2 linked regions of the Acidithiobacillus ferrooxidans ATCC 23270 genome follow. The protein of the gene in region 1 binds, or shares a complex with, the protein of each later gene. Links are inferred from orthologs where the notes say so. Each region holds a gene or a part of one and is shown in the gene's direction. Other genes may lie near its edges.

Region 1 (14,943 bases):
CCGGTACGGCCGTCTTCGATCAATTCGGGGATACCCGAAACCGCGGTTGAGACCACGGGCGTGCCAGCCGCCATGGCTTCCGCAAGAACGTTGGGGATGCCGTCCCGGTCTCCGTCTTCCGTTACATGGGGGGCGAGAGCGAAAACGGTTGCTTGTCCGTAAAATGCCAGGAGGCGGTCGTGAGCCATGGCACCCGGCAGGGTTACCATAGCCGTCAGGCCCAGCTCGGCGACGTGGCTCTCCAGTTCCTGGCGCAACGGGCCTTCACCGATGATGACACAACGAAAGGCAATCCCTCGGCTGTGCAGCAGGTGGCAAGCGGTAACCAAGTCCCGCATCCCTTTTTTGGGGACGAGGCGACCCACTGAAAGGATCAAGGGCAGATCGGCATTTTCCCCCAGCGGAAAATCCGCAAAAGACTCACCCTGAGGAAAGGCCGCAAGATCGATACCGTGGTAGACGAGATGGATTTTGTCCCAGTCCTGGCGCGGCAGAAAACCGCGCAGGTATTCGACATTGTAGCGGGTGCAGGTGAGAACGAAATGCGCCGACTTGATCCGTCGGCGCATGGCCTCCTGGGGGGTCAGGTAGAGATCCTTGGCGTGCGTTGTGAAGCTGTAGGGAATATTGCACATGACCCCGGCCAGGCGAGCGACCGTGGCGGGTGCATTGGCGAAGTGGGCATGGAGGTGTTGAATGTTGTTTTGCAGACAACCATGCGCTACATAACCGGAACGCAGGAACTGTTTCCCGACGCTCAGTGGCCGACGGGTGCGGATGGACCACCACAATGCGAGCCCGGTGGCATGCAGGTAGCGCAGCGGTGCCCGGGCCGCCACGACGGCATGGCCCCTGGCAACCGCAAATATGATCCGGGGCCAAGTAAGGGGAAGATACGTCACGGTCGCCCGGACCTCCGAAACCGTGGGATGCCGCGGGGCGTCCTCGGGCCGCAGAAGCGAAAAGATGTGCAGGGGGGTACCCAGACGCTCCAGTGCGCGCATTTCGTTGAGAATGAAAGTTTCCGAAAGGCGCGGATAACGCTTCAGTACGTAGCCTACCGTCGGGGTTGTCGCCGTCATAGGGATACCTCCGTGCTCGCGCCGGGATGGAGCATCTCTTCCAGTACCTCGGCAACACGATGAACGCCCCCCAGGTCCACGGTATCCCATGGCTTTCCAGGCGGACGGTCGCCGGCAACGGCGGCCGGCACCAGCTCCACCAGTCGGTCGACCAGGTCTTCCTCGGGCTGGATCATCCACACGAGCCCGAGCTGGCTCAACGTCGTTGCGCGAAGCCATTGCTCCATGCGCGGGGTCGAGCGTGGCACCAGGATGGCCGACTTCCTGGCGGCGAGGATCTCGGCGGTGGTGTTGTACCCTCCCATCGCCACCACCAGATCGGCAATGTGCAGCAAGCCCACGAGTTCGGTGGTATAGGGGATAATCTGGATGTCCTGGCGCTGAGCAGCAATCCCGGCCAGCGTCTGATACTGGTCCGGCGGCATGAGCGGCCCGGGAACGACGATGCTGTGTACCGTGTTCTGTGGAATCCGACGCAAGGCCTCAAGATAGGCATCAATCAAGGCATACCCATCGCCGCCGCCGCCGACGGTAACGAGAACCACCGGCAAACCCGACGGTGCCATCAGCACGTCCGGAACACCGTGCAGGCCCGTGCGGGCGACATAACCGCAGTAGCGCACTTTGGCCGCCACCTTCGGTGAAAGCTTATAGGCACTCACCACGTCGAACAGGTGGCGACTGCCGTAAACCAGGATCTGGTCATATTCCCTTTCCAGCAACTCGTAGATGCCTTGTGCCTGCCAAACCTGGCGCACGGTCTCAGGGCTGTCGATGACATCTCTCAACCCCAACACGGTGCGAGTCGCCGGCATCTCCTCGCGGATGAACCGCAGTGCCGACAAAAGCTCCCCTTTCATTCCCGCCGGGGCATGATCGACCAGGAAGAAGTCGGGCCGGTAGGAGGCAATGGCGTCCAGAATCGCCGCCTCGCGTTGTGCCTTGACCATCTCGAAGCTGGAGGAAAGATCCCTGGCCGCATATTCCTCGGCACCAACCTTGATGACGGGAGGGATGGCTCGTACCTCCAGGCCGATCGGCATCGGCCAGGAACCGGCCATGGGGGAACCGGTCAGCAGCATCCCGGAAAAAGGCGGTTTACGCTGCATGAGATGCTCGACAATGGCCAGATTCCGCCGTAAATGGCCAAGTCCGAAGGTGTCATGAGAATAGAGGAGTACTCGTCGCGCCGACCGCTCATGCTTTGCGGCGGACCACTGGTGCAAGGCGCCCGGGGTTATCGGCTGCCCCGTTGCTGCGAAAGTCCCGGGGGAGGAAGGGGAATCACCGGCAAACATCAGGTTCTGCCGGCTTTCCCGGTCCGCGTAGCGTTGGCTAGTGGGCATGGGACCCGCCGCCTGCGCACCGGGCAGGCGGCGGTATCGCTCCATTCCCGGCTGTATGAGGGGTTTCATCACCGCCCTCCTGAACGGAGCGATTGGAGAAAAGGCTTGCTGAAGGTTTTCCGAATCGCCGTTGGTGAGACTTGTTCAGCGGAAGATTCGGTCTGCGCCAACAAGCCGTCCGGACGGCGGTAGGAACGGCGATTCCTGCGCCAGCAATCCATACAGAACGTCGTCCAGGCGCCGTCAAGAAAGATGCGCACCGCGTGCGGGCTGTGATGGCCGCAAATAGTGCCGACAGTAGCGTCGACATCCCTCACCTGCTTCATCTCGGGTGAAAACTGCCAGGCCCCTAGCATAAGGGAAGATTCGTCGTGTAGAACTCGTTGTTGTTCATAAGTGGTTGTCATAACACCCTCCTTGCCTCTCTCCATGGTTGGGAAATGCTACCGATCGCGACACTTGAAACAAGATTAGTGGTAATTTTTCCCACTGTCAACAATCACCCAGGCTCAAGCCGGACACTCGCGCCGTTCTCCGACCCTGGTTACAGACCGCTCCCGGGCAACGCACCGCCCGGCCATCGAATTCCTGTATAGAGGTGTCTGATACGTGACGTCTTCCTTTCCGGTGGCTGGTCGACATCGGCATTCCGCTGCCGTATGATCAATATAGTGGGATTTTCTACCACGTCAAACAATCTACGCATGAGTGGGAATATATACCACTACATGCTATGCTGAACGTGAATACTGTATTGAGGCGAACTCGGCAAGCCATGAACGAAGCATTGAAGACGGCGGTATTGGCGATTCTGCGCCCCCTGGTCCGATATCTGATCGGACAGGGCTGGACCTATGGGGCGCTGACGGATGCGCTCAAAATGGTATACGTAGCGGAAGCGAGACGACATTACGGGAAGGCCGCCGGGCGACCGCTGACGGACAGTCGGGTCAGTCTGCTGACCGGGATCCACCGTAAGGAAGTCAGGCGGCTGCGGCTTCTGCTGGAGGAGCACGGCGAGCGGCCGATGTTGCGGCACGGGGCCAATCTGGCGGCGCAGGTGGTGGCCGCCTGGGTGTCGATGGCGGATTATGCAGACCCTTCCGGGCAGCCCCGATCGTTACCGCTGCGCAGTGTGGCGGTGCCGAGCTTTGAGGAGCTGGCGCGCCGAGTCAAGGCCGACATGCGTCCACGAGCCATTTTGGATGAATTGGGCCGGGTGGGAGTGGCCCAGGAGCAGGATGGCGTGGTGCACCTGTTGCGCGCTGCGTATATATCCGATCTACCCGAAGACCAGGTCGCTTTTTTGGGGGAGAACGTCGGTGACCACCTGCGCAGCGCGGTACACAACCTGGAAGGGGGGGAACCCTTTCTGGAACGGGCGCTGTATTTCGATGCGCTGCCGGCAGCGGTGCTGGAGGAGGCGCGGCCGGAACTCTACCGGATGGGCGAGCACTTGTTGCGCGAGGCCCATCAGCGGCTGAATACAGCCGAGTCCCCCGAAGGGCCGCAGCGGCGGCTGCGCCTGGGGGTCTATTACTATGAAGAAGACGCCGCGGCGGAATCGACAGAAGAACCGGCAGAAGAACCGGCCGCGGAGGACGAGCCGCATGCCTAAAGCCCTGCGCTGGTGGGTCCTGGTCCTGGGCCTGGTAGCCCTGCCGGGGGCATGGGCCCTTCCCGACCCGGCTGGTGGCCTTGGTGGATCGGGCGCCACCCCGGATGGCATCGGGGGTACGGGTATCCACCCCGGCGGCATCGGCGGCACCGGCATACATTCCGGCGGCATCGGCGGCACCGGCATCCAGCCAGGGGGCATCGGCGGGACGGGAATCACGGCCCTGGGGGTAATCCAGCGCTTCGGCAGCATCTATGTCAACGGTCAGGAATATGCCCTGACCCCCCAGACCCGCTATAGCATCGACGGCGCTGCGGGTACGGCGAAAGACCTGCATCTCGGGGACCGCGTCACCGTCCAGGCCGCCGCCGACGGGCGGGCGATCGCCCAGGAGGTACGGGTGGAGCATGCCGTTATCGGCCGGGTGACCGAAGTCGATGCGGCCAAGCGACAACTCGCCATCCTCGGCGAGACCATCCAGGCGGGCAAAAGGACCCCCATCACCATGCACGATTCGGATCAATCCCTGCCCTTCACGGCCTTGAAGGTCGGTGACGTGGTGTCGATCAGCGGCCTGGACCGGGGGAATGGCCATTGGCTGGCGACGGCGATCCGTCGTCTCTATCCGGGGGATACCGCGCCCGCCCGGGTTCCGTTGCTGCTTCGGGGCCAGGTGGACGCCCTTTATCCGGATCGGGACACCCTGGAAGTCGGAGCAACGAAACTCAAGGTCAACGGGGCCCTGCTCCGTGCCATCCAGGTAGGGCAATCCGTGGTAGTCAGAGGCGAATACGCCGACGGACGGGCTCAGGTCGAGAGCGTGACACCCACTGCACTGGCGGCGCAGAACGTCGGCAACCGGGTGTCCCTGGTGGGTTACCTGGCTCGCGGGGATAACGGTTGGACCACCCACGGGATATCTCTGGTGGAGGGACCCCACACCCTCTATGAAAACGGGGATGCCGCGAACATGCGGGCAGGCAGCATGGTCGCCATCAGTGGGGAGGTCAAAGCCCCGGGGGTCATCGCGGTGGAAAGCATCACCTTCCGCGTCAACCCTATGGACTTTGATTTGCCCGCCTTACCACAGATGGCGCGGGGCGCGCGAGGTGACTGGGAGCGATCCGAAAATGAGGGTGAGCGCCCAGAGGTCAATAGCCCCGAAATCGAGCGGCCCGATGTCGAGCGGCCGGAAGTGCGACCACAGGTGGAAAGGCCGGAAATCCTTGATGGCGATTAAGACAAGACTGTATCGCCATCACTGAGTAGTACCGTGCATCTTAAATTGAATCATAGAGATGGAGAATGTCGATGAACTTGGAAAGCAACCTGTGGGGGATAAAAACCCTGGCATATTCATCAATGACCTGGAGACGGAACGAGGCTGCGCCGGACACCGTTCGGCGGCGTTGCAGGGGCGGTGGCGTGATCCGCCATATCCCCATGCCCGAGGTCCTGCAGGGCAATTACCAGAGCTGCGCGGGGGCAGACGTCGGTGCGGTGCAGGGAAGGGGCAGTCATGGTCTGCACATCCTCCTGGCGCAGGCTTTCTCATGAGCAGGCGGATTCTCGTCACCGGTGCCGCCGGCTTCATCGGCTACCACCTGTGCCGCCGTCTATTGACCGAAGGGTGGATCGTGCATGGTCTTGATAACCTCAACGCCTATTATGACCCCGCCCTCAAGCGGGATCGCCTGGCGCATCTGGAAAACCATCCGGACTTTCAATTCCACACCGTGGATCTTGCCGATCGGGAGGCCATGACAGGCCTCTTCGCCGGGCCACATTTTGATGTGGTGGTGAATCTTGCGGCCCAGGCGGGCGTCCGCCATTCCCTCCAGGATCCCGCCGCTTATGTCGACAGCAATCTGGTCGGTTTCGCCAATGTTCTGGAGGGCTGTCGCGCCCAGGCCGTGGACCATCTGCTTTTCGCCTCCTCCAGTTCGGTCTATGGCGCCAACGCCCGCCTGCCTTACAGCGTCCATGACGGGGTCGATCATCCGCTCAGCCTCTACGCCGCCAGCAAGCGGGCCGGCGAACTCATGGCCCATAGCTATGCACATCTCTTCGGCATTCCCTGCACCGGTTTGCGTTTTTTCACGGTCTACGGACCGTGGGGCCGACCGGACATGGCCTATTTTCGTTTCACGCGCCAGATCCTTGCCGGAGAGCCTATCCCCGTCTTCAATCATGGTCAGATGCGCCGGGATTTTACCTATATCGACGACGTCATCGAAGGCGTGGTACGGCTCCTGGACTTCGCACCGCGCCCTGCTCCGATGTCGACGGAGCGGCCGGATCCGAGCACCAGCGATGCCCCCTTCCGTCTTTACAATATTGGCAACCATACCCCTGTAGCCCTGCTGGATTTCATCGCGATCCTGGAGGATCTGCTGGCGCGCAAGGCCGACATCGAATGGCTGCCCATGCAGGCCGGGGACGTTATTGCCACCTATGCCGATGTGGGTGAATTGCAGGAGGCGGTGGGTTTTTCCCCCGCCACCCCCTTGCGTGATGGTCTTGCCCGTTTCATCGACTGGTATCGGAGTTATTACGACGCATCTTGAAAACAGGTGACTCCAGACCACAGCGCAGCGGATTGGACATGGCGGCGCTCCTGATGACCGATTGCCGAGCGATGATCGCAGCCCGTGCAGCCCGTATCATGGTCTATATACAACATGCACAAGTCGCCGAATGGGGCTGGCGAGATCTTGCCTCCGTGTTCCGTTTTGGCTAACGGCGGGGTGTTGCGCATGCGCCGGGAGGCAGGGTAAATGGTGGGTCCATATTTCACGACATGCTACAATTGATACGGAAACTGAGTAAGGCGAGCCCAGGCAGGCCATGAATGGAGTACTGAAAACGGCGGTGTTGGCGATCCTGCGCCCATTGGTCCGGTATCTGATCGGACAGGGGTGGACCTATGGGGCGTTGGCGGACACACTCAAGATGGTGTATGTGGCGGAGGCGAGCAAGCACTATGGGGAGACCGACGGGCGGACACTGACGGACAGTCGGGTCAGCCTGCTGACCGGGATCCACCGTAAGGAAGTCAGGCGGCTGCGGCTTCTGCTGGAGGAGCACGGCGAGCGGCCGATGTTGCGGCACGGGGCCAACATTGCGGCGCAGGTGGTGGCCGCCTGGGTGTCGATGGCGGATTATGCAGACCCTTCCGGGCAACCCAAGTCGCTACCCCTACGCAGCGAGGCGTCCCCGAGCTTTGAGGGACTGGCGCGCCGAGTCAAGGCCGACATGCGCCCACGAGCCATTCTGGATGAATTGGGCCGGGTGGGGGTGGCGGAGGAAAAGGAAGGGGTAGTGCGTCTGTTACGCCATGCCTATATTTCTGCCCTGCCGGAAGACCGGGTAGCCTTTTTGGGGGAGAACGTCGGTGACCACCTGCGCAGCGCGGTACACAACCTGGAAGGGGGGGAACCCTTTCTGGAACGGGCGCTGTATTTCGATGCGCTGCCGGCAGCGGTGCTGGAGGAGGCGCGGCCCGAACTCTACCGGATGGGCGAGCGCTTGTTGCGCGAGGCCCATCAGCGGCTGAATACAGCCGAGTCCCCCGAAGGGCCGCAGCGGCGGCTGCGCCTGGGGGTCTATTACTATGAAGAAGACGCCGCTGCGGAATCGACAGAAGAACCGGCCGCGGAGGACGAGCCGCATGCCTAAAGCCCTGCGCTGGTGGGTCCTGGTCCTGGGCCTGGTAGCCCTGCCGGGGGCATGGGCCCTTCCCGACCCGGCTGGTGGCCTTGGTGGATCGGGCGCCACCCGGGATGGCATCGGGGGTACGGGTATCCACCCCGGCGGCATCGGCGGCACCGGCATACATTCCGGCGGCATCGGCGGCACCGGCATCCAGCCAGGGGGCATCGGCGGGACGGGAATCACGGCCCTGGGGGTAATCCAGCGCTTCGGCAGCATCTATGTCAACGGTCAGGAATATGCCCTGACCCCCCAGACCCGCTATAGCATCGACGGCGCTGCGGGTACGGCGAAAGACCTGCATCTCGGGGACCGCGTCACCGTCCAGGCCGCCGCCGACGGGCGGGCGATCGCCCAGGAGGTACGGGTGGAGCATGCCGTTATCGGCCGGGTGACCGAAGTCGATGCGGCCAAGCGACAACTCGCCATCCTCAGCGAGACCATCCAGACGGGCAAAAGGACCCCCATCACCATGCACGATTCGGATCAATCCCTGCCCTTCACGGCCCTGAAGGTCGGTGACGTGGTGTCGATCAGCGGCCTGGACCGGGGGAATGGCCATTGGCTGGCGACGGCGATCCGTCGTCTCTATCCGGGGGATACCGCGCCCGCCCGGGTCCCGTTGCTGCTTCGGGGCCAGGTGGACGCCCTTTATCCGGATCGGGACACCCTGGAAGTCGGAGCAACGAAACTCAAGGTCAACGGGGCCCTGCTCCGTGCCATCCAGGTAGGGCAATCCGTGGTAGTCAGAGGCGAATACGCCGACGGACGGGCTCAGGTCGAGAGCGTGACCCCCACTGCACTGGCGGCGCAGAACGTCGGCAACCGGGTGTCCCTGGTGGGTTACCTGGCTCGCGGGGATAACGGTTGGACCACCCACGGGATATCTCTGGTGGAGGGACCCCACACCCTCTATGAAAACGGGGATGCCGCGAACATGCGGGCAGGCAGCATGGTCGCCGTCGAGGGAAGGGTCCAGGCACCGGGCGTCGTCAATGCGGAACGCGTCATCTTCAGCGTCAACCCCATGGACTTTGATTTCCCCATCATACCGCGGATGCCGGTGCTCCCTCCGGTATTACATCATCCCGAAATCGAGCGCCCGGAGTTTGGGCCCCCGGAGATAGAACCCCTGGTGGAAAGGCCGGAACTCCCTGATAACGATTAATCCAAAATCCGGCAGTTGAAAAAGTGCGATCAGTATTTATAGCGCCACGAAATTGCGCTGCCGCTGATTCCAGTGCCGGTAAGAACGCGCCACCGTAAACAAGCCCGCACCGATGGTCCCGACAAAAAAACCGATGGGCCAGTTGGTCCAGTAGGAGAGTGCGATAGCACTCCAGATGCAGCCCTCTGCAAAAACCACGGACAGCACCAGCACGCGCATGGGATTGCCGCTCAACACCTGGGCGGCGGCCGGCGGGCCGACCAGCAGGGTGAACACCAGAAAGGCCCCCACCACCGGCAAGGCCGTGGCAGTTACCAGGGCCAGCAGGGTCAGGAACACCAGATCCATGCGTGCGGCGCGAATCCCCTGCAAGGCCGCCAGATCGGGAAAAGTCGAGTCCAGCAAGAGAGGCCGAAAATACAGAGCGATGCCCACAACCACCAGCGCGCAGATGCCCAGTATGGGCCACAAATCGGCGTCGCTGACCCCCAGCACCTCGCCGAAGAGCAGGGAAAACACCGCCGGTGCATACGCACTGGTCATACTGAGCAACAATGCACCCACCCCCAGAAACAGCACCAGCAGCAGCCCGGTGCCCACATCGCGGCGCCCCATGCGCACCAATTGGCGCAGGAGTAAAACCCCCATTCCAACAAAAACCAGCAACCCGATCAACGGATCGATTCCCAGCAGGTTGGCCGCCGCCGCCCCCGGAAAAGCGCCCAGAGGCAAGGCATGGGCGGCAAAGGCGGAGCGCCGTACCACCACAAAAAAGCCGATGAAAGCAGCGACAAAAGCAATGGCGGTGGCGGCAATCCAGGTATTGATCATGAAACTGGAAAACATGCCCTATGCCTCGCAGTGCGGCCAACTGACCGACTTCGGACGCGCTGACAAGCCCGCTACTTTAGCCACCAGCACCGCCGCCAAATAAAACAGGAACACCAGCGCCACGATAAAAAAGCTCACTGGCCAGGCATTACCGGAAAACCAGTAGTAACTCTCATAGGCCATCCAGATACCCACCCAGACCGCGGTCAAACCGATAGCAATGGCCCAGCATATCGCCTGTACCGGGCGCCGACTCAGGCGAATCGCCGCACCCGCCGGGCCAATGAGCAAAGCTGTCGCCAGCACCGCGCCGATGGCCAGGGCGCAGACTGCTACCGCCAGTCCCAGGGCCAGCAGTTGCAGCAAACCGATCCAACGCAGGGGAATACCTCGCGCCGCCGCCAGATCAGGGTCCACCGCCATCAACATCATAGGCCGGTAGAGCAGACCCACCAGCAAGAACACCCCGGCGGAGGCCATCAATGCAGGACCGATAAGACTCTGCGGAATCGCAAACATGGAGCCGAACATCACCGACACCGCTGCGCCCGTAGTGCTGGTGGTCGTCACGTCCAGATAGAGAAAGAGCGCCGACAGCCCCAATCCCGCCCCCAGAACGATGCCCGTGGCAAGATCACGCTCCCGCACCTTGCGTACACCAAGAAACTCCATGCCGAAGGCCGCAATCCAGGCCATACCCAGAAAACCCAGCAAGGGATTGATGCCCAGCAGGAAGGAGGCCGCCCCGCCGGCGCTGCTTACATCGGCCAGGGCATGTCCGGCAAAGGCATTGCCGCGCAATATGGTAAACATACCGATCACCGCGCTGACCAGCGCTGCACAAGTCCCTACGATCAACGCGGTTTGCACCGGTCCGCTAGCGAAGAAACCGGAGTTTTCCAAAAACATCCAAAGATTCCACATGGCGTTAAACCGCCTTTTCCGGATGCGCTACAGACGCTGCCGTGCCCGCCTCGGCATCTTCAGCAGCGACATCGGGTAGTACGAGTATCCGCCGCCCATGCCGCAGTACCGTTACCGGGTAACCATAGAGCTTACTCAGCACCTCAGGCTGCACCACCTCCTCCACACTGCCGGTGGCGGCCTGTCCGCCCACCAGATAGACCAGACGGTCCATGACAGGTAAGAGTGGGTTCATATCATGAGCAGTCACCAGTACAGCAATCTGTCGGGTACGCGTCAATCTCCCAAACAACGCCACCAGCGCATTGGCGCTGCCGAAATCCAGATTAGCCAAGGGCTCATCGAGAATGAGCAGGCGCGGCTGACGCACCAGGGCATGGGCGATAACCGCCCGCTGTTGCTGGCCGCCGGAGAGTTCTCCAACCCGCTGATCCGCAAAGTCTTCTGCCCCAACCGCATGCAACGCCTGATCTACCAAGGCTTTTTTACGACCGGAAAACAGCGGCAGACCCAGGCGATGGCCATCCAGCCCCAACTGCACCAGATCTCTGGTCCGCAGGGGGGTATCCGCATCAAAAGCGATTTTCTGGGGCACATAGCCGACCAGAGCACGGCGCTGACCCGCTGGCGCACCATCCATCAAGGCCTGCCCCGCACGGATCGGCGTCAGACCTAACAGACCGCGCAAAAGGGTCGTTTTACCCGCACCATTCTCACCGATCAGAGCACAGAGCTGTCCCGGATAGAGGTCAAAACTGACATCCCGCAGAATGCTGCGGCCGCCCAGATCCACGGACAGGTGGGCGACTGAAAGTATCGGGTCAGACATTTCCCATGCCGGATTACTTCAGCACGGTCGTCGAAGTGCCATGCTCCACCGCGTTACGCAGCGCATTTACCTCCGCCAGCATCCAAGACTGATAGTGGTAACCCGCCGGCATGGTTTCATAGACACCGACCACGGGGATCTTCGCCGCCTGCGCCCGACTCAGGAAAGAAGCCGTCAATGAATTTGTCACCTGCTGATTATACACAAAGACTCTGACCTGATGCCGCTGCAGGAGCTGGTTCTGGGCGCTCACATCCTGCGGTGCCGGGTCCGTACCATTCATGATGGCGGCCTGGAGTTTCCACGGCGTTTTGATGTCGCAACCCGCGGCTTCCAGCAAATAATCGGCGACGGGCTCCGTCACTGCCACCGGCGTGCCGCCAAAGCGGGCCTTGAAGCGGGCGATGGCGTGGTACCACGGTTTCAGAGAGGCATCGAACCTGCGCACATTGGCCGCGAAGGTGGCGGCATGGGCCGGATCCAGTTCGGTCAGGCTCGCCGCAACTGCCTGCGCCACCGCAGGCATGGTCTCCGGCTTGTACCAGAGATGGGGGTTGGGGGTGTTTTCCGGCAGATGAAGCAGATCCTGGACGACGATCACCCTGCGCTGCGCGTTCCGGTTTGCCCGCAAAATTTTCCGGACCCAACCGTCATAGCCGACCCCATTCCGCACCACGAGCTGCGCCGCGGCAAGCTCCCGGGCCACCGCAGGACTGGCTTCAAAGGCGTGCGGATCTGTGCCGGGGTTGCTCTGGATCGCAGTGACCGACACATATTCACCGCCGATCTGACTGATCACGTTGGCATATTGATTTTCTATCCCGACCGCATGAATGGTCGCTGCGGCAGCCACCTGCGCCGTGCCCAGCCCCGCGCACAGGGCGATCAGCGTCAGCAAGGCGGACGCCGGATGAATACGTGCATTCCGAAAGCCCAGGTCGGTCATTTTTCAAATCCTCGGAAAACGGCTGCCAAAGCCTGCGGCGGAGGGCCGCACAACTTTTCATGCAACTGTGTTGCACAGTATGGAAATAGGGATTCAATGTCAATCTTCTGGTTCCGCACGTGATTCCGGGTTGGAGCCGGCGCTCGCTTTCCGACGGCGCCAAGTTTCCACCCCCAAGCTTCCCCTGCCACGAAGCTTGGAGGTAAGATGACCCCATTGTTTCATCACCTTTGGAAAAGCACCCCATGAGCCAAGCCCCCCATTCTACGCTGGATACCAGCGTCCTGACCCAAATCGTTGATGACATGCTCCACCTCGCCCGCGAGCAGGGTGCCAGTGCGGCGGAGGCTTCCGCCAGCACCGGCAAAGGCTTGTCGGTAACCGTGCGCCTCGGAGAAGTGGAATCCATCGAATACCACCAGGACAAGGGGCTGGGGGTCACGGTCTATCTCGGTCAGTCCAAAGGCAGCGCCTCCACCTCGGACTTTTCCCGCAAGGCCTTGTCAGAAACCGTTTCAGCGGCGCTCACCATTGCCCGGCATACGGCGGCAGACCCGTTTGCCGGGCTTGCCGATCCCGAACTTTTCGCCAAAACCTTCCCGGATCTGGACCTCTATCATCCCTGGTCCATAGATGCAGACAGCGCCGCCGATCTGGCGCGTCGTTGCGAGGCGGCCGCCCGTGAGAGCGATCCGCGCATTCACAACTCCGAAGGCGGCAGCCTCGGCACCGGCGAGGGCTCGTCGGTCTATGGCAATAGCCTGGGTTTCATGGGCAGCAGCCGATCATCGCGACACAGCCTGTCCTGCTCGGTGATTGCGGAAGACCGTAACGGCGGAATGCAACGGGACTACTGGTATGACGTGGCCCGTGCCGCCGATGCGCTGGCGACGCCGGAAACCATCGGCAGGACCGCCGCGCAGCGCGCTCTGCGCCGCCTGGACGCCCGCAAGGTAGCCACCACCAAGGCCCCGGTGCTCTTTGAAAACCAAGTCGCGTCCAGCCTTATCGGCCATCTCGCCAGCGCCATCAGCGGCAGCAGCCTGTATCGCAAAAGTTCCTTTCTGGTGGACAGCCTTGGCAAACAACTCTTCCCGGAACACGTCCGCGTTTATGAAGAACCCTTACGGCGTCGTGGGTTGGGTAGCTGCAGTTTCGACGGCGAAGGGGTCGCCACCCGCAACCGCGACATCGTCTCCGGGGGCGTACTGGAAGGCTACATCCTCGACAGTTACAGTGCCCGCAAATTAAACATGAAGACCACGGGCAATGCGGGCGGCGCCCACAACCTCACCTTGCAGCCGGGCAAGGCATCTCTCGATGAACTGCTCCACCAGATGGGGCACGGCCTGCTGGTTACCGAGCTCATCGGCTTCGGCATCAACATGGTGACCGGTGATTACTCCCGAGGCGCTGCCGGCTTCTGGGTGGAGCATGGGGAGATCCAGTATCCCGTCGAAGAGATCACCATCGCCGGGACCTTGCAGGGCATGTTCCAGGGCATGCGCGCCGTAGGCAATGACCTGCTCATTCACGGCAACACCGGCTGCCCCTCCATCCTCATTGACGAGATGATGATTGCCGGCGACTGAGGACAAGGGCCAGCAGCAAAAGAACTGAACTCAACAGCAGATAGGGGAGACTGCCCCAGCGCCCGAAGGGTGTTTCTCCGCTCATCGGCTGGATGGCCCCGTTCAGAGTGCCCCCCACAAACTGGGGCAGTTGCGAAATTACCCGCCCATGGGGGGAGATCAGGGCGGTAATACCCGTATTGGTCGCGCGAACATCGGGTTTCTGCTCCTGCCGGGACTGCATGGCCGCCATTTGCAGACTTTGCGCGGCGGCGATGCTGTGGCCGTACCATGCATAATCACTGATATTCAAAAGAAAGGTGGCACCCTCCCTGACGCCCTTGCGCACATCCCGGGAGAAGGACTCTTCATAGCAGATGGTCATACCGGCTTTCTGCCCGTCTACGGGCAGGGCGTAAGGTCCATCTCCAAAAGAGAAACTGCCGAGCCCCGGCAAAAAATGATGTACCAGAGGCCCGAGTAAAACGGGCATCGGAATATATTCTCCGAAGGGCACCAGATGCTCTTTCCGATACCAGCGCAGCGGTGCCTTCCCGTCAATTTCCATCGCCGCGTTGTAATATTTGCGGCCGACCTCCTCGGGAATACCGATGAGCAGGATTTTACGGTGCGTCGCTGACCATTGCTGCAACTGTTCGATCAGGCTTGGTATTTCGGTCTGAAAGAGAGGGAAGGCAGTCTCCGGAAGGACGATCAGCCGGGTATCGGGCGGCGTCTGCAAAATCATGTTTACGTAATGATGCAGGATGGCGCTGACTTTGGCAGCATTCCACTTCTCCGAGATGGCAATGTTGCCCTGCAGCAGACTTACCCGCAGCGGCTTGCCTACAGGATGGGTGAAGGACACGGACCCCGCCGCCATGGCTGCCCCGGAAATCACCAGGAGCGACACGACG
Region 2 (14,867 bases), 1.8 Mb from region 1 along the record:
CCCAATAACGAATGACCGGAATCGCTGCACTGTGGACATTCGAATTATGGTTGGACATTACGCGCGAGAAGAGGTTTTTGTCTTTTGCTGCCTCTTCATTAAGAAGTGGCAGCCTACGTTTGGCTGCCTAGTCTCGCTTGATCTCACTTTATGTGTCGTCCAACGGAGCAGCCCGCTTATTCCCAGCTCAGCGCCCCGCCGGTCTGATACTCGGTGACCCGCGTCTCAAAAAAGTTCTTCTCTTTCTTGAGATCCATCATTTCGCTCATCCACGGGAAGGGATTCTGTACGCCCGGATACTGCTGCGGCAAACCAAGCTGCACCAGACGGCGATTGCCGATATATTTGACGTATTCCCTGAAGACCGGTGCATTCAGACCGAGCACCCCGCGGGGCATGGTATCGTCGGCGTAAGCACATTCCAACTCTACGCCACGGCGGATCAGGTCGATGATTTCCTGCTGGAAAGCCTCCGTCCAGAGTTGCGGATTTTCCACCTTGATCTGGTTGGCCATATCGATACCGAAATTGCAGTGCATGGATTCATCGCGCAGGATGTACTGATACTGCTCCGCCGCGCCTACCATTTTGTTCTGCCGGCCCATCGCCAGAATCTGGCTGAAACCCACATAGAAAAAGGTGCCTTCCATAATCGCCGCAAACACGATCAGTGAGCGTAATAATTTCTGGTCATTTTCCAGGGTGCCGGTTTTGAAATGGGGGTCCGCCAGAACGTCGATAAAGGGCATCAGAAACTGATCTTTATCCCGTACCGAAGGCACCTCGTGGTACATGTTGAATATCTCGCCCTCATCGAGGCCGATGGATTCGACAATGTACTGATAGGCGTGGGTATGAATGGCCTCTTCAAAGGCTTGGCGCAGCATATACTGGCGGCATTCCGGGGCGGTGATATGACGATACGTGCCCAGCACGATGTTGTTGGCCGCCAGGCTGTCCGCCGTCACAAAAAAGCCTAGATTGCGCTTCACGATACGCCGCTCGTCCTCGGTCAGCCCCTTGGGGTCTTTCCACAGGGCGATGTCCCTGGACATCTGAATTTCCTGGGGCATCCAGTGGTTGGCGCAGGCGGCGAGGTATTTATCCCAGGCCCATTGATATTTAAAAGGCACCAGTTGGTTGACATCGGCGTGGCCGTTAATGATGCGCTTGTCTTCGGCGCGCACCCGTTCAAAACTGGTCATGCCAGTCTCCTCGATGCCACCAACATGCTCCGGACGCGTCGCTAACGGTCCATTGAGAATGGATTCTTTACGAAGATTTTCTTCAAAACTTAACATGATGTTTTCCTTTTTCAAACAATTCCCGTATCACTGACAGGCCTCACAAGTCGGATCGTCGATCGCGCAGGCTTTGGGTTGACCTGATACGACCGCATTGAGGGTGCCCGTCTGCACCGTCGATTTTTCCGCTGCCGTGGCGCCCAGTGAGCGCAGGTAGTAGGTGGTCTTCAGGCCGCGTTTCCAGGCCAGCCGGTAGATCTCGTCAATTTTCTTGCCGGAAGGCTGGCCGAAATAGAGGTTGAGACTCTGGGCCTGATCCAGCCATTTCTGCCGCCGCGCCGCCGCTTCCACCAGCCATTCCGGGTCGGTTTCAAAAGCGTTGGCATACAGGGGCTTGATGCTGGCCGGAATGCGGTCTACGGGCATGACCGAGCCATCGAAGTATTTCAGATCATTGACCATGACCTCATCCCAGAGTTCCAGGCGTTTCAGGTCGTGAACCAGATAGCTGTTCACCACCGTAAACTCGCCGGACAGGTTGGATTTGACATAGAGGTTCTGGTAAATCGGTTCAATACCCTGGCTGACACCGACAATATTGGAGATGGTGGCGGTGGGCGCAATGGCCAGGCAATTGCTGTTGCGCATGCCGCCCCGTACCTTGCTACGCAGTGTTGCCCAGTCCAGATGCTGGCTGCGGTCCACGTCCACGCCGTGCTCACGGCCGGCCGCGAGCAGGTCGATGCTGTCGATGGGCAGGATACCCTGACTCCACAGGGACCCTGGGAAGCTCTGATAGCTGCCCCGTTCCCGGGCGAGATCGGCCGATGCATCGATGGCATGGTAGGAAATGACTTCCTGGCTGATGTCGGCAAAGGCGAGGGCTGCTGCCGAAGCGTAAGGAATCCGCATCTGTAACAGGGCATCGGAGAAGCCCATCAGCCCCAGGCCCACCGGCCGGTGCCGCAGATTGCTGTTGCGCGCCTTGGCGACGGCGTAGTAGTTCATGTCGATGACATTATCCAGCATCCGCATGGCAACGCGGATGGTGTGGTGCAACTTTTCCCCATCCATCATGGCGAGCAGTTCTTCCGGCGTGCTGTCCTCGCGCAATGCGCCGGCGTCCGCCACTGCCCGTAAATGGGATACCAGGTTGACGGACCCCAGGTTGCAGACGGCAATCTCTTTGGCGTTGGTATTGAGGGTGATTTCGGTGCAGAGGTTGGAGCTGTGCACCACCCCAACGTGCTGCTGCGGGCTGCGCAGGTTGCAGGGGTCCTTGAAGGTGATCCAGGGATGGCCGGTCTCGAAGAGCATGGTCAGCATTTTGCGCCAGAGATGAATGGCTGGTATGCGCTTGAACAACTCGATGCCGCCCGCATCCGCCATGCGCTCATAGTGCTCATAGCGCTCCCGAAACGCCGACCCGGTGAGGTCGTGCAAATCCGGTGTTTCGTTGGGGCTGAACAGCGTCCACATGGCGTTGTTCTCGACGCGTTCCATGAAGAGGTCGGGGATCCAGTTGGCGGTATTCATATCGTGGGTGCGGCGGCGGTCGTCGCCGGTATTCTTGCGCAGTTCGAGGAATTCCTCGATATCCATGTGCCAGGTTTCCAGATAGGCGCAGACCGCGCCTTTGCGCTTGCCGCCCTGATTGACCGCCACCGCCGTGTCGTTGACCACTTTGAGGAAGGGAACGACGCCCTGCGACTTGCCATTGGTGCCTTTGATGAAGGAGCCCAGCGCACGCACCGGCGTCCAGTCGTTCCCCAGCCCGCCGCTGAACTTGGAGAGCATGGCGTTTTCTTTGATGGCTTCGTAGATGTCATCCAGGTCGTCACCCACGGTGGTCAGGAAGCAACTGGACAACTGCGGGCGCAAGGTTCCGGCGTTGAACAGGGTGGGCGTCGAACTGACGAAGTCGAAGCTGGACAGCACTTCGTAAAAGGCGATGGCGTGGGTTTCGCGGTCGACTTCATTCATCGCCAGACCCATGGCCACCCGCATCCAGAAGGCTTGCGGCAACTCGATGCGGCGCTCCCGTACATGCAAGAAGTAGCGGTCATACAGAATCTGCATGCCCAGATACTGGAAGTCCAGATCCCGCTCCGGCCGGAGCGCGGCGGTGATGCGTTCCAGATCATACTGTCCCAGGCGCGGGTCGATCAGCTCATTCTGGATGCCGGTTTGCAGATAGTCGCGGAAATACTGGGGATAACGTGCGGTCATCTCCGCCTGCGTCGCGGCTTCACCGAGCACTTCCCAGCGCACGCGGTCGAGAAGCAGACGTGCCGAGGCGTAGGCGTAGGCGGGATCGCGCTCGATCAGCACCCGGCTGGCCAGAATGGGGGCCTGAAACAACTCATCCTCACTGATACCGTCGTAGAGATTTTTGACGGTGTTGCCGAGAATGGCGTCTATCGACACGGCGGTGCCCAGGCCGCTGCAGGCTTCGTCGATGACGGCGCGCAATCGTACCATGTCCAGTGCCCGCTGGCTGCCGTTCGGATAGCTGACCCGAATAACCGGGACGTCGGCTGGGGTTTCCGCCGCAGCTTGCTGGCGGCGTTCCCGCGCGCGCTCCTCGCGATAAAGTACATAGGCCCTGGCGACTTCGTGTTCGCCGGCACGCATGAGCGCCAGTTCCACCTGATCCTGAATGTCTTCGATGTGAAAGGTGCCGCCCCCCGGCTGGCGCCGTTTCAGTGCTTCAATCACCTGTTCCGTCAGGCGGCTGACGAGGTCACGAACGCGCGCGCTTGCCGCCCCGCTGCCGCCTTCCACGGCCAGGAAGGCCTTCGTCACAGCGATATGAATCTTGCTGGCGTCAAAATTGACCATCGCGTTGTTGCGACGAATGACTTTGTAATGACTGGCTTCGGAAGGGTCGTAGGCAGGGTTACCGATGACGGCCTGGGTGGTAGGTTTAGACATGGGCGACTCCAGATCAGGGCGGTGGTGAGTACAAGCAGTGACAGCGGAAAGCATGGCAGCTGAATACTAAATATAGACTTGTTTCTGTTGGTGTCAACTACATCTTGTGCATAATATGGTGCGCAAATGGTGCAAAAGATGTGGATAACCGAACCAGCGGTATCATTTCACGACGAAATTTTATCCCGCTCGGCGGGCGGATGGCGGTTCGGGCCTGGCTGCCGACAACCTTGGTCTGTAGCAGGCGCAGCAGACGGTTTGGACTTGTTCTAAACCATGGGTTGGGCGCATACTGACTGTCTTAATCTGTCAGAAAGGAACGTCATGACTGCCTCAGCCCTGGAAATTGCCCGCGCTACCCTTTTTGCACCTGGCGGAATCAGCGAAGGGGCGTTGGAAAAGGTGTTCGGTCGCCTCTCCCATCGCGCCCTGGATGATGCGGATCTGTATTTTCAGTACAGCCGCAGCGAGGGCTTTAGCCTGGAAGAAGGGGTCGTGAAGTCAGGCAGTCACTCCATTGAACAGGGAGTGGGTGTGCGGGCGGTGAGCGGTGAGCGTCAGGGGTTGGCCTATTCTGACGAAATCGCGGTTGATGCCTTGTTGACGGCGGCGGATGCGGCGCGCGCCATTGTCCATCGTCCGGGTCAGACGAAAGGACTGGTCTGGCAGCAGCGTCCGGGGCTGGCACTATATCCGCCGGTCGATCCTCTGGCTTCCATTTCCAATAGCGAGAAAATCGCCCTGCTGGAACGGGTGGAACGGGCCGCCCGGGCCTGTGATCCGCGCATCGTCCAGGTGATGGCCAGCCTCAATGCCCGCTTCGAGGCGGTGCTGGTGGCGCGTCTCGACGGTACGATGGCTGCCGATGTGCGTCCTTTGGTGCGCCTCAACGTCTCCGCCATCGCCGAGCAGGGCGGGCGGCGTGAGCAAGGCAGCGCCGGCGGCGGCGGCCGTTACGATTATCAGGCCTTTCTTCAGGGCGACATGGCCGAAGGCTTCGCCCGGGAAGCCGCGCGTCAGGCGCTCGTCAATCTGGAGGCGGAGGCGGCCCCTGCCGGCACCATGGAAGTGGTCCTCGGGCCGGGATGGCCGGGCGTGCTGCTGCATGAGGCAATTGGCCACGGACTGGAGGGGGACTTCAATCGCAAGGGCACCAGCGCCTTCAGCGGCCGGGTCGGCCAGCGGGTCGCCGCGCCGGGCGTCACCGTCGTGGATGACGGCACGCTCGATGGGCGCCGCGGGAGTCTGAATGTCGATGACGAAGGGACTCCGACTCAGTGCACGACACTGATCGAGGATGGCATTCTCAAAGGTTATCTGCAGGACACCCTGAACGCGCGTTTGACCGGGACGCGTTCGACCGGTAATGGACGCCGCGAGTCTTACGCGCACTTGCCGATGCCGCGGATGACCAATACCTATATGCGGGCCGGGGACCGCGATCCCCGGGAAATCATCGCCAGCGTCAAACGCGGGCTCTACGCCGTCAACTTTGGGGGCGGTCAGGTGGACATCACCAACGGCAAATTCGTTTTTTCCGCATCGGAAGCATATCTGATTGAAAACGGTAAGATAACCAGGCCTGTCAAAGGCGCGACCCTGATCGGCAACGGCCCGGATGTGCTCACCAGGGTTGAAATGATCGGCAACGACCTCCAGATGGATACGGGAGTGGGCACTTGTGGTAAGGATGGCCAGAGTGTACCCGTAGGTGTTGGACAGCCGACGCTGAAAATCCGTGATCTGACGGTGGGGGGAACGCAGGGTTGAGGAAGCTGCTCTTGTCAGGCGGTCTTGAGAAGGTTAAGATCGAACGATATATTGGTCTTATAATCAGTCTAAATTCTCCCGGTCGGGGGGTGAGCTAATGAATAATGTCTTAAAAAATGTACTATTGTGGGTGGCGATCGGCGTTATCCTGATGCTGGTGTTCCAGAACCTCAATACGAGCAGTTCTACCCCGGCCCAGGCCATGGATTTTTCGACCTTCGTGAGTAGTATCAAGCAAGGTCAGGTCGCGGATGTCACCATCAACGGTAATCATGTGGAAGGCAGCCTGAATTCGGGGCAGCATTTCAGCGTCTACACCCCGGCGAACGACACCCAGGTTGTTCCCCAACTGTTGGCCGCAGGAGTGAAGATCTCGGTCAAGCCCCCGGAGGGGCAGTCGCTGCTGCTCTCCATCCTCATCTCATGGTTCCCGATGTTGCTGCTGATCGGCGTGTGGATATTCTTCATGCGCCAGATGGGTGGTGGTGGTGCCGGTGGTCGCGGCGCGATGACCTTTGGCCGCAGCAAGGCGCGGATGCTGACCGAGGAAAACAACAAGGTCACTTTTGCCGATGTGGCAGGTATTGAAGAAGCCAAGGACGAACTGGCCGAGATTGTTGAATTCCTGCGCGATCCGCAGAAATTTCAACGCCTCGGCGGACGTATTCCCAAGGGTGTGCTGCTCATGGGTTCGCCGGGTTCCGGTAAGACCCTGCTGGCGCGTGCCATCGCCGGAGAGGCGCGGGTACCATTCTTCTCCATCTCCGGCTCCGACTTCGTGGAAATGTTTGTTGGCGTGGGTGCATCGCGGGTTCGCGACATGTTTGAGCAGGCCAAAAAGCATGCCCCCTGCATTATCTTCATTGACGAAATCGACGCAGTGGGTCGTCAGCGTGGCGCCGGCCTGGGTGGCGGTAATGATGAACGCGAGCAGACCCTGAATCAGTTGCTGGTGGAAATGGATGGGTTCGAGGGCACCGAGGGCATCATTGTCGTCGCGGCTACCAACCGTCCGGATGTGCTGGATCCGGCGTTGTTGCGGCCCGGCCGCTTCGACCGGCAGGTCACCGTTCCGTTGCCGGACATTCGCGGGCGCGAGCAGATTCTGCAGGTACACATGCGCAAGGTGCCGGTTGCCCCTGACGTGGACGCCAAGGTCATTGCCCGCGGTACCCCTGGCTTCTCCGGCGCCGATCTGGCCAACCTGGTCAATGAAGCGGCGCTGATGGCGGCTCGTAGAAGCAAGCGTCTGGTGGACATGATTGACTTTGAAGATGCCAAGGACAAGGTCATGATGGGCGCCGAACGCAAGTCGGTGGTGATGAGCGACAAACAGCGTGAGACCACGGCCTATCACGAGTCCGGTCATGCCGTGGTGGCCAAGCTGCTTCCGGGCACGGACCCCGTGCATAAAGTCACCATTATCCCGCGTGGCCGGGCCTTGGGGCTCACCATGCAGTTGCCGACGGAGGATCGCTTCAACTACGAGCGTCAGGAAATTCTCAACAATATCTCCATTCTCATGGGTGGACGCATCGCTGAAGAAGTATTCCTCAACCAGATGACGACCGGCGCAGGTAATGACATCGAGCGTGCCACCGACCTGGCGCGGCGCATGGTGACCCAGTGGGGCATGTCCGGCATCGGGCCGATGGTCATTGGTGAAAAAGAGGAAGAGGTATTCATTGGCCGGGAAATGACCAAGCACAGCAATATCTCGGAGCAGACGGCGAGGACCGTGGACGGAGAGGTACGCGATATTATTCAGGAGCGTTACGGTATTGCCCGTAAACTGATCGAAGAAAATCGCGACAAGGTCGAGGCCATGGCCCGGGCTCTGCTGAAGTATGAGACATTGGACGCAAAACAGGTGAGCGCTATCATGGCGGGGCATGATCCGCAGCCGCCGGTGGAAGGGGGAACGGGAAGCTATCCTTCCACTCCCGACGGCAATGTCACAACGGCCGACAAATCCGGCGGACAGTCGTTGCCCAGCCTCAACCCCGGCGAACACCCGGTTTGACCCTGACGCTGGATTGCAATGGGCGCCCCCTGGTTCTCGGGCGCCCTTGTGTTATGGGAGTGCTTAATATCACTCCTGATTCCTTTTCGGATGGCGGTACCTATCTGTCTGCGGATGCCGCCCTCGTGCGCGCCAAACGGATGTGGGAGGAGGGTGCCGATATCATCGATATCGGGGCGGAATCCACCCGCCCCGGGGCGCCGGCGGTGACGCAGGAGGAAGAGTTGCGGCGACTTCTGCCGGTGTTGGAGGCGGTGGCGGCAGAGGTGCCGCTGCCCATTTCCATTGACACCAGCAAAGCCGCTGTTATGCGTGCAGCCTGGTCTCTGGGCGCGGGGCTCATGAATGATGTGACCGCGTTGCGTGCTGATCCGCTGTCACTGGAGACCATCGCAGGGTTGGGTGTTCCCGTCTGTCTGATGCACATGCGGGGTACCCCGCAGAATATGCAGGAGAACACCCATTACCGCGATGTCGTGGCAGAGGTGAAGGATTTTCTGTCCGAGCGTGTAGCACAGTGTGTCGCCGCAGGCATTCCCCGGCACCATCTGCTGGTAGATCCCGGCTTTGGTTTTGCCAAGGATCTGGAAGCAAACCGTACTTTGCTGCGCCATCTGGATGACCTTGCGTCCCTGGAGCTGCCGCTGCTTGTGGGTCTTTCCCGCAAACGCATGATCGGTGAGCTCTCTGGTGTAGAATCGGCTTCTGAGCGTGTGGCGGGCAGTGTTGCCGCGGCACTTTGGGCCGTGTCGCGCGGCGCCAGCATCGTACGTGTCCACGATGTCGCAGAAACGGTGCAGGCATTGGGGGTCTGGCGCGGATTGGCTTGATTTGAAGACCGCTGTTCCTATGTGGAGTTAGGCAAACGATGACCAGAAAGTGGTTTGGGACCGACGGAGTGCGTGGTCAGGTCGGTGATTCTGTTATTCACCCGGAATGGGTGCTCCGCCTGGGCTGGGCTGCGGGGCACGTGCTCACCGCCGACGCGCCAGGTCGGCCCCGGGTAGTTATCGGCAAGGACACCCGTCTGTCCGGATACATGCTGGAGTCTGCCTTGGAGTCCGGGTTGGCGGCGGCAGGCGTCGATGTTCTACTGGTTGGCCCCTTACCGACGCCGGCCATCGCCTATCTGACCCGTACCCTGCGCGCGGATGCCGGTATTGTGATCAGCGCGTCGCACAACCCTTATCAGGATAACGGCATAAAATTCTTCTCCGGAGACGGCTACAAGTTGCCGGATGCCCAGGAGGAGGCCATCGAAGCATGGATGGACCGGCCGATGGCTCTCTCGGCCTCGGAGCGGCTGGGCAAGGCCCGGCGGGTGGATGATGCGGCGGGCCGTTATGTGGAGTTCTGTAAAACCACCTTTCCCGCCGACCTCGATCTGCGCGGAATACATCTGGTGCTGGATTGTGCGCACGGCGCCAACTACAAAGTGGCGCCCATGATTTTCGGGGAGTTGGGAGCCACACTGGAATTGCTGGGAGCGGAGCCCAACGGCGTCAACATCAATGATCAGGTGGGTTCCACTCACCCGGAAGCGCTGCGTGCCGCGGTGCTACGCACCGGCGCCGATGTGGGCATTGCGTTTGATGGCGACGGTGATCGCCTGCTCCTGGTGGACGGTCGGGGTGAGTTGCTCGACGGTGACGAAATCCTTTGGCTGCTGGCGCGGAATATGTGCCAGAACGGTGGGCTCTCCGGCGTGGTGGGTACGGTCATGAGCAACCTTGCCCTGGAGCAGGCGCTGGCTGGCTGTGGTGTGCCCATGCTGCGCACGCCCGTAGGTGACCGTTACGTACTGGAAGCCATGCGCCGCCATGGCTATCCGCTGGGCGGCGAGTCGTCGGGGCACATCATCACGCCCGCGAACACTACCGGCGATGGCATCCTTGCCGCGTTGCGGATACTGGCCATTCTGCGCCGCAGCGGGGTGACGCTGGCAGCCCTGCGGGAAGGCTATAGCGCTTTCCCCCAGGTGCTGAAAAGCGTGCGCATGGCCGGGGCGCAAACACTGCTCGACCAGTCATCGGCACACCAGCTCATTGCTGATGCGGAGGATCGTCTCGGGGGAAGCGGGCGCCTGCTGGTGCGCCCATCCGGTACGGAACCGGTATTACGGATCATGGTCGAGGCCGCATCCGCTGATATGGCGGCCGATGTAGCCGCAGCGCTGACCAGTGGTTTAACCAAGCTGGCTCTTGCCGGTGCTGTCCCAAGACCACGAAATTGACCATTCGAAGCTGAATCTTTACACTGGCGCCTACATTACTGGGCTGTCGGCCACCCCCAGGGGACGGTGAGGTTGTCGCAGACACTGAGCATAAGGAAGAATCGCCGTGCGTCCCACTATGGTAGCAGGAAATTGGAAGATGAACGGCCTGAGTGGGGATGCCGTGCATCTCACTCAGGCCATTCTTCACGCAGGGCTGGAGCCGATGCGCCCGGAGGTGGTGATCTTCCCGCCTTTTACCCTGCTCCACGCAGTGTCTCAGGAGGCCAAAAGCAGCGCCTTGCGTTGGGGGGGGCAAAACCTTTTCTGGGAAGCAAGCGGCGCCTATACCGGAGAAATATCCGGGGCCATGCTCCGTGATATGGGTTGCCGTTATGTGCTGATCGGGCATTCCGAGCGGCGGCAGATTTTTGCGGAGAGCGACGCGCAGATTGTCCAGAAGATTAAAGCAGCATTGCTGTCAGGTCTCATCCCCGTGGTTTGCGTGGGTGAAACAGAGGCGGAGCGTGCGCAGGGTCTCACAGATGCGGTATTACGCCGTCAGCTCGAAGCCGTGCTGCCCCTGCTGAATCTCGAGGCGAGCCAACCCAACCTGATCATTGCCTATGAACCTGTTTGGGCCATTGGCACAGGTCTGAGTGCCAGCCCTGAACAGGCACAGGCGGTCCATGTGTTCATCCGCGAGTTGGCAGCCGCTTATTCGGCGCAGCTTGCCAGGCGTCTGTTGCTGCTTTATGGCGGAAGTGTTAAAGGCAACAACGCCGCCGCGCTTTTTGACCAGGCGGACATTGACGGGGCCCTGGTGGGTGGCGCGTCCCTGCAGGCGGGTGAGTTTATCCAAATTTGTCGTGCTGCCGAGTCGGCAGGACGAGGAGGCTGAATCGATGTACACGGTGTTGCTGGTGGTCCAGATCATTATTTGTATCGTTCTGGTGGGGCTTGTCCTGATTCAGAAAGGGCAGGGTGCTGATATTGGCGCCGTCTTCGGGGGCGGTGGCTCGCAGACGATTTTCGGAGCGCGTGGTGCGGGGAATTTTCTGAGCCATACTACGGCCGTGATCGGCGCGCTGTTTTTTTTGAACAGCCTCGGGTTGGCCTATCTTTCCGATCACTCCAGCAGCAGTGTTTTTTCCGGCATCGCCCTGCCCAGCAAGGCGCCGGTGACGACGTCGGCACCCGTAGCTCCCATCGTTGCTGCTCCGGCACAGTCGGTAGCAAGCGCAGCGAGCCCGGTGACCAGTGCGGCTTCATCTGTTGTCGCAGGAAAGACCCCCGTCAAGCCTTGACGTCGCCAGCGCATCATGAGAGAGTTTTAATAGTTATCAGGCCGAAGTGGTGAAATTGGTAGACACACCGTCTTGAGGGGGCGGCGGCGCAAGCTATACCGGTTCGAGTCCGGTCTTCGGCACCAAATTGCAGCCCTACGGGCTGTTTTTTTATCTCTGATCTCATCCAGAGATATGATTTATATACTAAAAAAATAATTTATCAGTGGCTTTGGATGTGTTTTCCGGAGCCCGTATCGGGTGGAGGGGTTGGAGATGTTGAACCACTATTTGCCAGTGCTCATATTTCTGCTCGTCGCATTGGTGGTTGGCGTAGCCCCACTGCTGATGGGGTCTTCGCTGGGGCCACACAGGCCGGACAGCGAAAAGCTCTCGCCCTACGAATGCGGGTTCGAGGCCTTTGAAGATGCGCGCATGAAATTCGACGTGCGCTACTATCTCGTTGCCATTCTTTTCATCCTCTTTGATCTGGAAATTGCCTTCCTCTTCCCTTGGGCGGTGGTCTTTGATCAGATCGGGATGACAGGTTTTCTGGCCATGATGCTATTCCTCGCCATTCTCGTGGTCGGTTTCATTTATGAATGGAAGAAGGGGGCGCTGGAATGGGAATAGAGGGCCTTCTCGAAAAGGGTTTCGTCACCACGACCATCGACACGGTAGTCAACTGGGGCCGTACCGGTTCCCTCTGGCCCATGACGTTCGGCCTCGCCTGCTGTGCAGTGGAGATGATGCACGCCGGGGCCGCGCGTTACGACCTGGATCGTTTCGGTATTGTCTTCCGTCCCAGTCCGCGCCAGTCCGACGTGATGATCGTGGCGGGAACGTTGGTCAACAAGATGGCCCCTGCCTTGCGCAAGGTCTATGACCAGATGCCGGAGCCGCGCTGGGTGGTCTCCATGGGCTCCTGTGCCAACGGCGGCGGCTATTATCACTATTCCTACAGCATCGTGCGGGGCTGTGACCGCATCGTGCCCGTGGATATCTACGTACCGGGTTGTCCGCCTACTGCTGAGGCCTTGCTTTTCGGCCTGGTCCAGTTGCAGAAAAAAATCCGCCGCACCAATACCATTGCCCGGTGAGACATGACTGACGCACTCGAAAATCTGCGCCAGCATCTCAGTGATGAACTGGGCGCGACATTGCGAACTGCGCACCTGGATCGCGGCGAACTGACCGTGGAATTGTCCCGTGAGGGCTTCCCTGCGGCATGTCTCCTGCTTCGGGATGATGTGGCCTGCGCCTTTGATTTGCTGGTAGATGTCTGCGGAGTGGACTACTCCGCCTATGGCGAAGGGCTTTGGGAGGGGCCGCGCTTTGCCGTGGTCTATCATCTGCTCTCCCTGAAGCACCGCCAGCGCCTGCGGGTGCGTATTTTTGCCGATGACGATCTGCCCATCGTGCCCTCCGTAGTGGAGGTCTGGGCTGCCGCTAACTGGTTTGAGCGTGAGGCCTTTGATCTTTACGGGATTCTTTTTGATGGCCACCCCGATTTGCGGCGCATCCTTACGGACTACGGCTTTGTCGGCCATCCCTTCCGTAAGGATTTTCCCCTGGTCGGTACGGTGGAAATGCGTTACGACGCGGACCAGGGCCGGGTGGTTTACGAGCCGACGCGCACCGAGGAGCGCGTGGTGGTACCACGTATCATCCGTGAAGCAGGGGAGGGTCGCTACAATGCCCGAAATCAATAACTTCACCATGAACTTCGGGCCGCAGCATCCGTCTGCCCACGGTGTGCTGCGTCTGGTACTGGAACTGGACGGTGAAGTGATCGAGCGCGCCGATCCCCACATCGGTCTGCTGCACAGGGCTACCGAGAAGTTGGCGGAAAACAAGACCTATCTGCAGAACCTGCCTTATATGGATCGGCTCGATTATGTGTCGATGCTGTGCAACGAACACGCGTACTGTCTGGCGGTAGAGAAACTGCTCGGCGTTGAAGTGCCGGTTCGTGCCCAGTATATCCGTACCCTGTTCGACGAGATTACCCGCATTCTCAATCATCTGCTCTGGTTGGGTGCCTATGCCCTGGACGTCGGTGCCATGAGCGTCTTTCTTTACTGCTTCCGCGAGCGGGAAGACCTCATGGATGTCTATGAAGCGGTATCCGGTGCGCGCATGCATGCCGCCTACTATCGCCCGGGGGGGGTGTACCGCGACCTACCTGCCCAGATGCCACAGTACCAGCCGTCTCCTTACCGTGACGCCCGGCGCCTGCAAGAGCTCAATGCCAACCGTCAGGGCAGCATGCTGGATTTCATAGAGGACTTCGCGCGCCGTTTCCCCACCTACGTGGACGAGTATGAAACCCTGCTGACGGACAACCGGATCTGGAAGCAGCGCACGGTGGGTATCGGTGTGGTGGGGCCGGAACGGGCCATTCAACTGGGCTTCACTGGCCCCATGCTGCGCTCTTCCGGTGTGGCTTGGGATCTGCGGCGTACCCAACCCTACGCAGCGTATGCCGATCTGGATTTTGATATCCCGGTGGGTAAAACCGGGGACTGTTATGATCGCTATCTGGTCCGCGTCGCGGAGATGCGGCAGAGCAACCGGATCATTGTCCAGTGTGTGGATTGGCTGCGCAAGAATCCTGGCCCGGTGATTACCGATGATTTCAAGATTGCCGCGCCGTCCCGCGAAGAGATGAAAACCAGCATGGAGGCGTTGATTCATCACTTCAAGCTATTCTCCGAAGGGATGGCGGTTCCTGCGGGTGAAGTCTATGCCGCGGTGGAGGCTCCCAAGGGGGAATTTGGCATTTATATGATTTCGGATGGTGCCAACAAACCCTACCGGATGAAAATCCGGGCACCCGGATTCCCGCATCTCGCCGCTATGGACGAGATGGCCCGGGGACATATGATCGCGGACGTGGTGGCTATTTTGTCCACCATGGACATTGTTTTTGGCGAGATCGACAGGTAAGCCATGTTATCGGAAAAGTCTCTGGCAGAAATTGCTCGTGAGCGGGCTAAATATCCGGCGGATCAGGCGCGTTCCGTCCTGTTGGCGGCGCTGCGCATCGCCCAGGAGGAGCACGGCTATCTGAGTGACGCGGTGATGGAGCATATCGCCGGTCTGCTCGGCATCCCGGCGATTCAGGTCTATGAGGCGGCAACTTTTTACAGCATGTACGATCTCCAGCCGGTGGGGCGGCATAAACTCTGCGTCTGTGGTAGCGTCTCCTGCTTTCTGAATGGATCCGACGCGATACTTCAACACCTGAGCGAGCGCCTGGGTGTGAGCCCTGGTGAGACGACCGCGGACGGTCTCTTTACCCTGCAGGAAGTGGAGTGCCTGGGTGCCTGTAAAGACGCACCGATGCTGCAGGTCGGTGATCACTATTACGAGAATCTGACGCAGGAAAGTCTGGA

What was found.
Region 2: the proteins of pmbA (region 1) and tldD are in contact, whole or in part, in a solved structure (PDB 5NJ9), measured with the Escherichia coli proteins. The link is inferred for Acidithiobacillus ferrooxidans ATCC 23270 from one-to-one orthologs.

The regions. Positions count from the first base shown.
Region 1 is NC_011761.1:533,085-548,027, reverse strand. What follows is about bases 11,983-14,873. They hold pmbA (metalloprotease PmbA), read left to right. Parts: upstream 11,983-12,700; coding sequence 12,701-14,047; downstream 14,048-14,873. Other genes in these bases: lnt (apolipoprotein N-acyltransferase), read right to left, coding at 14,016-14,873; AFE_RS02830 (metal ABC transporter solute-binding protein, Zn/Mn family), read right to left, coding at 11,983-12,455. Also shown: AFE_RS02890 (glycosyltransferase), read right to left, coding at 1-1,082; AFE_RS02885 (glycosyltransferase family protein), read right to left, coding at 1,079-2,497; AFE_RS02880 (hypothetical protein), read right to left, coding at 2,497-2,835; AFE_RS02875 (DUF6502 family protein), read left to right, coding at 3,204-4,046; AFE_RS02870 (DUF5666 domain-containing protein), read left to right, coding at 4,039-5,286; AFE_RS16305 (hypothetical protein), read right to left, coding at 5,406-5,567; AFE_RS02860 (NAD-dependent epimerase), read left to right, coding at 5,600-6,613; AFE_RS02855 (DUF6502 family protein), read left to right, coding at 6,894-7,724; AFE_RS02850 (DUF5666 domain-containing protein), read left to right, coding at 7,717-8,925; AFE_RS02845 (metal ABC transporter permease), read right to left, coding at 8,962-9,771; AFE_RS02840 (metal ABC transporter permease), read right to left, coding at 9,775-10,665; AFE_RS02835 (metal ABC transporter ATP-binding protein), read right to left, coding at 10,685-11,509; more of AFE_RS02830, read right to left, coding at 11,523-11,982; more of lnt, read right to left, coding at 14,874-14,943.
Region 2 is NC_011761.1:2,333,719-2,348,585, reverse strand. Bases 3,911-6,725 are described here. They hold tldD (metalloprotease TldD), read left to right. Parts: upstream 3,911-4,502; coding sequence 4,503-5,948; downstream 5,949-6,725. Other genes in these bases: ftsH (ATP-dependent zinc metalloprotease FtsH), read left to right, coding at 6,046-6,725; AFE_RS12105 (ribonucleoside-diphosphate reductase subunit alpha), read right to left, coding at 3,911-4,178. In the rest of the region: AFE_RS12110 (ribonucleotide-diphosphate reductase subunit beta), read right to left, coding at 177-1,205; more of AFE_RS12105, read right to left, coding at 1,332-3,910; more of ftsH, read left to right, coding at 6,726-7,971; folP (dihydropteroate synthase), read left to right, coding at 8,025-8,801; glmM (phosphoglucosamine mutase), read left to right, coding at 8,840-10,204; tpiA (triose-phosphate isomerase), read left to right, coding at 10,323-11,084; preprotein translocase subunit SecG, read left to right, coding at 11,089-11,490; AFE_RS12065 (NADH-quinone oxidoreductase subunit A), read left to right, coding at 11,746-12,102; AFE_RS12060 (NuoB/complex I 20 kDa subunit family protein), read left to right, coding at 12,093-12,569; AFE_RS12055 (NADH-quinone oxidoreductase subunit C), read left to right, coding at 12,573-13,181; AFE_RS12050 (NADH-quinone oxidoreductase subunit D), read left to right, coding at 13,165-14,418; NADH-quinone oxidoreductase subunit NuoE, read left to right, coding at 14,422-14,867. UniProt on the Escherichia coli protein: Metalloprotease involved in CcdA degradation. Suppresses the inhibitory activity of the carbon storage regulator (CsrA).